Linked DNA regions of Pontibacter akesuensis. The protein of the gene in region 2 interacts with the protein of the main gene of each other region in a pairwise test. Links are inferred from orthologs where the notes say so. Each region holds a gene or a part of one and is shown on either strand. Other genes may lie near its edges.

The links. Proteins that work in one complex are often made in the same cells at the same time.
Region 1: the proteins of A0W33_RS10245 (region 2) and def interact in binary tests that used the Escherichia coli proteins (3 or more experiments, as listed by UniProt). The link is inferred for Pontibacter akesuensis from one-to-one orthologs.

The regions. Positions count from the first base shown.
Region 1 is NZ_CP014766.1:2,224,872-2,229,219, forward strand. Bases 38-2,845 are described here. They hold def (peptide deformylase), read right to left. Parts: upstream 1,823-2,845; coding sequence 1,253-1,822; downstream 38-1,252. Other genes in these bases: A0W33_RS09435 (sialate O-acetylesterase), read left to right, coding at 38-1,109; ruvX (Holliday junction resolvase RuvX), read right to left, coding at 1,819-2,238; A0W33_RS09450 (TonB-dependent receptor), read right to left, coding at 2,351-2,845. In the rest of the region: more of A0W33_RS09435, read left to right, coding at 1-37; more of A0W33_RS09450, read right to left, coding at 2,846-4,348. UniProt on the Escherichia coli protein: Removes the formyl group from the N-terminal Met of newly synthesized proteins. Requires at least a dipeptide for an efficient rate of reaction. N-terminal L-methionine is a prerequisite for activity but the enzyme has broad specificity at other positions.
Region 2 is NZ_CP014766.1:2,407,095-2,412,855, forward strand. The notes cover bases 1,328-4,107. They hold A0W33_RS10245 (aspartate-semialdehyde dehydrogenase), read right to left. Parts: upstream 3,323-4,107; coding sequence 2,333-3,322; downstream 1,328-2,332. Other genes in these bases: A0W33_RS10240 (hypothetical protein), read right to left, coding at 1,328-1,918; A0W33_RS10250 (lamin tail domain-containing protein), read left to right, coding at 3,781-4,107. In the rest of the region: A0W33_RS10230 (FAD-dependent monooxygenase), read left to right, coding at 1-81; A0W33_RS10235 (hypothetical protein), read left to right, coding at 260-775; more of A0W33_RS10240, read right to left, coding at 833-1,327; more of A0W33_RS10250, read left to right, coding at 4,108-5,761.

The DNA of each region.
Region 1 (4,348 bases), 180 kb from region 2 along the record:
AAATCCCCGGGTACTGGGCCGACACCGGGCTGGGGCCGGTGAACGGGGTGGTATGGTTCCGGAAAGAAATTGAGGTGCCGGCAAGTATGGCCGGGCAGCCAGCCGACCTTAACCTGGGCGCCATCGTGGATTCTGACTCGGCTTTTGTGAACGGACAGTTTGTCGGCACTACGGGTTATCAGTATCCGCCGCGCTGGTACACGGTTCCTGCGGGTGTGCTGAAAGCAGGGAAAAATACACTGGCCATCCGCATCGTCAACGAAAGCGGCAGGGGCGGTTTTGTGCCGGATAAGCCGTATGAGCTGGTGGCCGGCAACAAGAAGATCGACCTGAAGGGGAAGTGGCAGTACAAACTGGGCGCAGCCATGGACCCGCTGAAGAGCCAGACCTTTATCCGCTGGAAACCGCTGGGCCTGTACAACGCCATGATCGCGCCGCTCATCAAGTATAACATCAAAGGCGTGATCTGGTACCAGGGAGAGTCGAACGCCGATACCTGGGAAGAGTATGAAAGCTCGTTCCCGGCCATGATCAAAGACTGGCGCAACAAGTGGGGGCAGGGAGATTTCCCCTTCCTGTATGTGCAGCTCGCAAATTACATGGAAGCGAAATCACAGCCCTCTGAAAGTGACTGGGCCCAACTGCGGGAAGCACAGCGCAAAGCCCTGGCGTTACCTAACTCGGCCATGGCTGTGGCAATAGATGTGGGGGAGTGGAACGATATCCATCCGCTTAACAAAAAGGCTGTTGGCGAAAGGCTGGCGCTGGCGGCGCAGAAAGTGGCTTACGGAGACGAAGTGGTATACTCCGGCCCGATGTATCAGTCGGTAAAGCGAAAAGGCAATAAGCTTATACTTACTTTTGCCAACACAGGCAGCGGCCTGGAGGCAAGAGGAGGCGAGCTGAAGCAATTCGCCATCGCCAGCCCTGACAAAAAGTATGTGTGGGCAAAGGCCAGAATCGAAGGAAATAAAGTTGTCGTCTGGAGCGATACGGTAAGCAAGCCGGTGGCAGTAAGGTACGCGTGGGCCGATAACCCCGAAGGAGCGAACCTCTACAACAAAGAGGGCTTGCCAGCCTCGCCTTTTCAGGCAGAGTTGGAAAAATAAACCAGGTGTGGCAGGAGAGTGGCTTTAAGCAAAGAACAGCCCCATCAGTTCGAAAGTGGCAGCCCTGCTACTGCCAGCACATAAAAGCAAAAGCGCCTGCCACAGTTAAATGGCAGGCGCTTTTGCTATAATCAAGTACAGACTTAGCGTCTCTTCGTCAGAGCGGGGAAGTTCATTTTGTAGTCTGCGTCTACTTCGCCTTTCGATATCTTGGCGAGCTTGTTTTTGATCAGGCGCTTGCGCAGGCCGTTCAGGTAATCAGTGAACAGGATGCCTTCGATGTGGTCGTACTCGTGCTGGATCACGCGGGCGTTCATGCCATCGTACGTGTCTTCGTGTTCGTTCCACTCCTCATCAAAATAACGGATTACGATGCGCTCCGGGCGGTAAACCACCTCGCGCACGCCCGGTATACTTAGGCAGCCTTCTTCAAAGCCCCATTCCTCACCGTCCTCGTCCACAATCTCCGGGTTGATGAACGCCTTCTTCAGGCCTTTGCCTTCGTCTTTTTCGTCCATCATCGGCTCCGAGTCGATCACGAACAAACGAATGCTTTTGCCAATCTGCGGGGCAGCCAGGCCTACGCCGTGCGCATGGTACATGGTGGCAAACATATCGTCCACCAACTCTTTCAGGTTCGGGTAGTCCTGCGGAATATCTTCAGCTACTTCTTTCAGGACGGGGTCGCCGTAGGCAACAATCGGATAAATCATATATAACTTCTGCTTTCTAGATACGACTGTAAAATAATGGCGGCGCTCACGCGGTCTACCGTGCCTTTGTCCTGGCGTGCTTTCTTTTTAAGGCCACCCGCCAACATGGTTTGCTGCGCTATTTTCGAGGTAAAACGCTCATCCACCAAATGCACTTTCACCTCCGGAAACTCCTTCTGCAACTTCCGCTGGAAACCAACCACGTGCTGGGTGTTGTCGGTGGCGTTGCCAGCTAGGTTGCGCGGCATGCCCAGCACAAACGCCTCCACCGGTTCGCGCAGTACATAAGCCTTCAGGTAAGACAACACATCCTGGGCATGAACGGTTTCTAATGGGCTCGCGATTATCTGGAGCGTGTCCGTAACGGCCAGCCCCACCCGCTTTGTCCCATAGTCAATACCCATTATTCTGCCCATAGCGTTCGCTTCTCTACTACAAAGGTAGTAATTTTAGCTTTGAGTTCTTCATCAGGCTTTTAGGCGATTTCAGGCAGAACGCCTGCGGTAACGCGATCTACACCACCTAGGGCTACAGCTTAAACTGCAGCGAGAGGTAGAAGCTGCGTGCATCCGACGGAATAATGCCCGGACCCGGATAGCCCGTGGCGCGGCGGGTAAAATAGCGGTTATCGGTCAGGTTGTTGATGCCTGTCTCCAACGTGAAGCGCCCGTAAGTATAGCTGCCCGAGAGGTCCATCACCCAGTACGCCGGGATAATGCCCACCACCGCAGTTGGCTCAAGTATGGAATTGGCAGGGTCGGTATACTGCTCGGCCGTGTAAGAGTATTGATAGGCCAGTTTAAAGTTATTGCGCTTAAAGGCCAGACCCGCCTTGGCGATCACGGCAGGAGCCAGCTCTACGTTTTTGCCGTCCACATCACTTTCAGAACTCTCATAAGTGGTGTACACATAGGTGATGTTGGAGAAAGCCGAGAGGCTGGTCGGGTGGTCGGCGCCATAGTATAGCTTCAGCAGGTCCGCTTCCACAAAAGTTTCCAGCCCGTAATGGTATGAGTCACCCACGTTGGTGCGCACCCGCTGGATCTGGTAATTGGGTGTTACCTGGTTAATGGAGCTGATCCGGTCTTTGTACGCCAGGTAGAACAGGCTCACATCATAGTTGAGAACGCCGCTGCTGTTGCCCCGCACACCAAGGTCCGAAGTATAGCCGCTCTCATCCTGCAGGTTCTGGTCCACGAGCTGGTTCGGGTTCACCACACGCATGTCGTTGAAGTTGATGGCGCGGTAGTTCTGCGAGAAGTTGCCGTATACTTCCAGCTGCTCGTTGGGTTTGTAACTTAGGCCCAGGCCCAGCAACAGGATGTTTCGTGAGTTGCTGCGGTCCTCCGCCTTTGTCTCGTCCCGAATTACGTTTCCTGCCTGGTCGGCAATCACCTCGCGGTAGCTACCGTCTGCGTTGGTGTTGATCCACTCGTAGCGCGCGCCGGGCGTTACGCTTAGTGTTGGGGTGATGTTGAAGATGTTCTCGGCAAACACGGCCACGTTGCGGCTCAGGTAATCGTAGCTGGACTGGCTCGGCGCACCCGTCTCAGAATAGAAGCGGAAATCCGAATCCGAGCGGGAAGAGCCGTTACCCTGCTTCTGGTCTGTCAGGCCGTGGTAGTAACGGGCGCCCACCAACAGTGTGGAGAAAGAGTCCAGGAAATTGTAGCGGGTAATCAGGCGCGTTTCGTTGCCGAAGTTGTTGAACTGGTCTTGTAGCAGGAGGCGCTCCCGCATCGGGTCTGCCCGGTTGATCTTCTCCAGGTAGCCCAGTGCATCGCGCTGCGCCAACAAACCAAAGTTGCGGATGTTCAGCTTCGTGCGCTCGCTCAGGCGGTAGTCCAGCGTGAGGGCCAGCAGGTTCCACTTTACCTTAAACCAGTTGCGGTTGCGCACCGATTGGCGGGCATCCTGGGCAAAGGCCGCATCCGTGAGGCCACCCGGCTGCTGCGCCAGGTAATCCATAAAGGTATAGTCAAAGCCTATCTCCAGCCGGTCTGTTGGTTTGTAGTGGATAGAGCTGAAGGCGGTGTGGGCATCAAAATTGGAGTTGTCGCGCCAGCCGTCGCCGCGTTTGTACTGGTAAAAACCGTAGTAATGAAACTTGCCTTTGCTGCCGCCCACACTGTTAAAGGAGTTGAACAGGCCCCAGGAGCCCACGGTTTGGCGGGTGGTGAGCTCGAAGGGTTTGTCCTCCGGGCCCTCTTTCATCACAAAATTAATCATGCCGCCAAACTGGGTGCCATACTGCAGCGAGGCCGCGCCGCGCACCACCTCAATTCGGTCAAGGGCCTCAACGGGAGGCGTGTAATAACTTTCCGGATAGCCGAGGGCATCAGCCGAAATATCGTAGCCGTTCTGGCGGGTGTTGAAGTTGGAGGTGCGGTTCGGGCTAAGGCCACGCCCCCCGATGCCGAGCTGCAGACCCGCGCCATCGCTTTCCCAGATGTTGAGACCGGCTACTTTCGCGAATACCTGGCGGCTGTTGTTGGTGGCTTTGTTGGCCGAGATATCTTCGATTAC
Region 2 (5,761 bases):
TCCCGAAATGCAGCTTTCCGGTTGATGCCCGCCTTCGTGACACAGAGCCAGATGGAGTGGCTCTACCAGGTTGATTTTTAGCGGAAGGCGAACTTATACTCTCTGAGGTGTTGCCAGCTTAACTTTTCTCATTTAACCAGTGTAATTTTAAACCATGTTGTATTGCTGCTTCAGGCAAGGGTGGTATGGTTTATGCGGGAAAGAGATGTATCTTTAATAGCAATCCTTTAAACCTGTGCCGACCGGAAGAATCAATCTTATGATGAGAAACCTACTACTGTTTGTAACTGCTTTATTTATACTTAGCTGCTCCGACAGCAACTCCAATCTCGAGGAAAAACTAACCACTGCCATTACGGAAGGCGAAGTGGGGCCGGAAGGTTACAAGATTATCCAGATGACTGAGCTCACCGATTTTGAGTGGGACAGAATGTATTACTTTCAGGCTTCTGAAGACAAAAAAGAGATCAGCGCTGCCATTGGTTTTAAATGGGACGGTACTACGGTACCAGAGCTCAGCCGCCGGCTGCTGTTTGTAAAAGACCAGGAGGTGGTATCGTTTGTGGATTTCAACTACAACGATTTCCCGCTGTTCGTGTATGGCTGCGAAGACGACAAATGGGTGTACCCCAACAGCCGCAGCCAGTTCGCCAGCTTTAAGTACTGCGACGGCGATCGCGAAATATACACGTTCATCCCCGTGAAATGCATCGATAATATAAAGGAATTAATGGCCTATGACTGCCCGGCAGAAGGGGCAGTAGCAGCAAAATAAGAAAAGCCGGTTCATCACCGGCTTTTCTTATTTTATGAGTTGTTTAGCGCTTACGCCCTATCTTGCAAAAACTTCATTATCAGAGAAAGGCAGTTTTCGGATAGTATATTCGGCCTGTGGCGGTGTGGCGCCTCCGAACAGCTTGTTCAGGTGGGCGTATAGTACAAAAGCCTCATCACCATACCCTGTAGCCGTGGTCGGGAAAACAGCGCCAGCCTCAAAGCGCTCCTCCAGCATCCCCGTCTCCCATTTGTTATTTGTTTTAAAGGAGAGCACCCTTCCGCTTGGCTGTCCCCCGGCATTGTTCACTACCACCAGTTGCTTTCCGTTGTTGCTCAGCAACAGCCCATCCGGTCCCTGAAGCGGAGCGTTCAACTGCACCTTGCTCGTAGCATCTGGGTTTGAGAGCGGGATTTTGTAAATCGCGTTATCGGCAGAAAAAGCAACCAGCAGAAAGCCAGATGGGTGGTAGGCAATGCCGTTAAAGCCGAAAGCTCCTTGTGCTGTGGCAAAATCCTGGTTCTCGTAAAACACAGTGGCATTCCCTCTTGTATCCACTTTATAAATAATGGGCGAGAAGCTATCGGTCACATAGGCGTTTCCCTGCTTGTCCAGGGTTATGTCGTTCGCGAAATGCGGCATGTTTGGACGAAGCGCGCCCAGGTTTGCAAAATGCATGGGAGCACCCGTGGCCAGATCGTAAATCCCCAAAACGGCCATTTGCCCGGCGGTGGCTGGAGTAGAGCTTGGCGTGCCGCCCGGATCTGAGCCCGCCACCAGTACTCTTTTGCGGGCCTCATCTACCTGCAGCCCAATGCTGGCCACCAGGCGTTCATCGGAGATAAAAGGAGAATAGTTTCCCTGATAGCTCACCGTGCCGATGGTACCTGTGCTTACAGAAGAAACCAGGAAGCGCTCGTAGCGGGCATCGTGGCTGACGCCTTCCGGGTACAGCCCCGGGCTATTGAAGGTAATTACGTTCGGAATGTCTTTTGCCTTGTCGACGTCCTCAAAGATATCCTCAAATTCGTCCCAAATTTCATCAGGGGAGCAGGAAGTGATTCCGAAGCCTAGCAGGAGGAAGAGCAGGAAAGAAAGTTTGTTGCGCAGGAACGCTGCTGTTGTCGTGGATAGTTGTCTCATAGATGGGTATAGGTTTAAGTATGAATTGGTCTTCACTGCAGCCACGCGACGTAACCACAGATAAACTAGTTATACTCTTCTGTACAAGCCTTTAGCCATGCAAGCACGCGATTACTTAGTGAAGCTGCCTTTTATGGGAGAAAAGAGGAGGAAGATTTAAGCAAATCAGCAGTCTTGAACCTATTGAAGAGGAGATGCCAGTCCAACTTATTTATAAGACAATTAGGAGTTTATTCTTGTGCCGGCATGGTGACCTGCTCTACAAAACAGTAACTTTTACACTTATACTTTAAGACCATACTCAAACAAAAAATGGAGACCCGAAAGTCTCCATTCCCAGCTTCCAAACCCACTAGGTTCGGAAGATCAATTACTATTATTGTCTTGTGTCTTACATCTTGATACTTGTGTCTTTTAAACCAGCTCGTGCTTCACCAGGTATTCGGCGATTTGTACGGCGTTGGTAGCGGCGCCTTTGCGCAGGTTGTCCGCCACGATCCACATGTTCAGGGTGCGCGGCTGCGTTTCGTCGAGGCGTACGCGACCTACAAACACTTCGTCTTTGCCGTGGGCATCCTGCGGCATCGGGTACTTCAGGTTCTTCACGTCATCCACCACTACCACGCCTTCGGTCTCGCCGAGGATGCGGTATACTTCGTCCAGCGTAAAATCCTTAGCAAACTCCACGTTCACCGACTCAGAGTGACCGCCCATCACCGGGATGCGCACCGCCGTAGCCGTGACACGGATCGAGTCGTCGCCCATGATCTTCTTCGTCTCCAGGATCATTTTCATCTCCTCTTTGGTGTAGCCGTTGTCCTGGAACACGTCGATGTGCGGCAGCACGTTCAGGTCGATTTGGTATGGGTAAGCTTTCTCGCCCTCCTTGCCCCCACGCTCATTCATCAGCTGGTCCACCGCTTTCACGCCCGTGCCCGTTACCGACTGATAGGTGCTTACCACGATGCGCTTCATCTGCAGCTCCTCGTGCAGCTTATTCAGCGCCACCACCATCTGGATAGTAGAGCAGTTCGGGTTTGCGATGATCTTGTCTTCTTTTGTCAATTCTTTGGCGTTAATTTCCGGCACCACCAGCTTTTTGGATGGGTCCATGCGCCAGGCCGAGGAGTTATCCACTACCACCGTGCCCACCTCGGCAAACTTAGGTGCCCACTCCGTAGAGGTGCTGCCACCAGCCGAGAAAATAGCAATTTGCGGGGCAGCCGCAATCGCGTCCTGCATCCCGATAACCTTTAGCTGTTTACCCTTAAATTCCATCTGTTTCCCAACAGATCTTTCTGAAGCAACCAACAATAACTCTGTCACCGGGAAGTCTCGCTCCGCCAGTACTTTCAAAATCTCGCCGCCTACCAATCCGGTGGCGCCTACAACTGCTACTTTCATTTAAGGTATGTTTCTAATGGTTTAATTCTTTGTTGGTCAGATAGCCGTTTACTAACCGTAAGCACAACTTTCTTACCCTGACCTATTTAGCTTTCTAACTAACTAGTTCTGTTCCCGTAAAAGTTCTAAATTTCACAAAAGCAGTCACATTCATAAAACGATAGGAGCGTGCGCAGCTCCTATGCAGGTCAGGTTAGGATATTGGGCGTGTCCTTTCGCTTGCGCGAGCAGGCCGGGCTTTCGCCTGTACTCCTCGCTGCGCTGCGGGGTGTCGGCTCTATCCCTCACGCGGCGGCAAAATTACGAAAGTTTTCACCACAAATGTGCAAATGAAAAGAACTTTACCTGAAGTACTTACCAGAAAAATAATAGCTATAGTATGTAGTATAGGTAAAATTTTGGATTGCCTAACTCCCCCTCCTGTTTTGGGGGTAGGGGACCTTTTTACAAGGAAGGGGTTGGGGGGAGGTCTTCTCCTCCTGCTACTTCCGCTCCTAAGCCAGGCGCAACTGCAAGACAGCTTCTCCGACGGCAGCTTCACCCTAAACCCCACCTGGACCGGCAATACCGACAGCTTTACCGTTAACGCACAGAACCAGCTGCAGAGTAATGGTCCTGCCGTTACCGGAACGGTGCTGCAACTGGTGACGCCCTCGCAGGCAACCGTGGGCACCACCTGGGAGTTCTGGGCAAACCTGAAACTCGCCACCTCCTCCAGCAACTACGCCGACATCTATCTCATTTCTGATTCCGAAAACCTTAGCAGCGCCACCACCAGCGGGTACTTTGTGCGTTTGGGCGGCACACCAGACGAGGTAAGCCTTTTTCGCAAAGACGCTGGCAAGTCGGCACTCAACCTCATCAACGGGGAAGACAAAACCCTTGACGGCACGAACAGCGTGGTGCGCGTGCGGGTAACACGAAGTATAACTAACGAGTGGGAACTGCTGATCGACCTCACTGGCACCGGCCAAAGCTACACCAGCCAGGGCACCGCCACCGACGCCACTTACAAACGCTCTTCATACTTTGGGGTGCTGCTGAAGTATAGCTCCGCCAACAGCAAAAGCTTTCTTTTTGATGATTTTTCGATTACTGATAAACAGCCACCGGCTCTAACCGAGCTGCAGACGCTAAACCCGCAGGAGCTGATGCTATACTTCAACGAGCCACTGCAGCAGGGGCAGATTTTAGGTAATTATACCTTGAACGGAAGTGTAAAACCCATCATCGCCGAGCAAACAGAATCCAATCAGGTGCGGCTGGTATTTGCGCAAAGTTTCAGGAGCGGCAGCAACACCTTAAGTATAGCCAACCTGCAGGACTTGTACGGCAACAGCCTGAGCGGTCCGATTGAGCGGAGCTTTAGCTATGTGCCTCCCGCTGTGCTGCCGGGCTACAACCAACTGCTCATCACCGAAATCATGGCTGACGAAACACCTGCCATTGGGCTGCCGCCGCAGGAGTACATCGAACTGCACAACCCGACCCAGCAGGTGCTTTCGCTGAAGGGAGTCAAGTATAGCGATGCCACTTCTACGGCTACACTCCCGGATGTGCAGTTGTTGCCGGGGGAGTATGCTGTGGTGGTGCCTAACAGCCAGTTGCAGAATTTCAGAGAGTACAGCAAAGTGATCGGTATCAGCAATTTCCCAAGCCTGAACAACAGCGGCGAACTGCTGCAGTTGCGCCAGCCCAACGGTCGCCTGATTTATGCGGTTTCTTATGCTGATAGCTGGTACAAGGACAACGGCAAGCGCGAAGGCGGCTGGAGCCTGGAAATGATTGATGTACAGAACCCCTGCGCCGGGGCCAGCAACTGGACTGCCTCCGTTAACCCGCGAGGAGGTACGCCCGCCCAGGCTAACTCCGTAGCCGCCCAAAACCCAGATAACACACCGCCTGCCCTAGTAGATGTTACCGCTACCGCGCCAGACAAAATTTTGCTGCGCTTCAGCGAGCGGCTGGACAGTTTGCAGGCAGCAAGTATAGCCAATTACAGCCTTAGCCCAAATGTAGCCATAGCCAACGTGCAGGTAACAGGACCGCTGTTCACCGAAGTTATACTTGCCCTAAGCGCGCCGCTGCAGGAAAACCAGCTGTACACGCTAAGCGTCACCGGCATAACCGACTGTTCCGGCAACCTTAATCAGCAGCCATTGACTTATACTTTTGCCTTACCGTCTGCTCCCGAGCCCGGCGATGTGGTGATTAACGAAGTACTGTTCAACCCGCGGTCCGGCGGGGCGGACTTTGTAGAACTGGTGAACCGCAGCGCAAAGTACCTGAACCTGCAAAGCTGGCAATTGGCCAATACCAGCGGCGATTCCATCAGCAACAGGAAAATCATTACAAAACAGAATCACATACTTCCTCCAGGCGCTTATGTCGTGCTTACTTCCAACCCTGACAACGTCAAAATGAATTATCCAGCGGCCT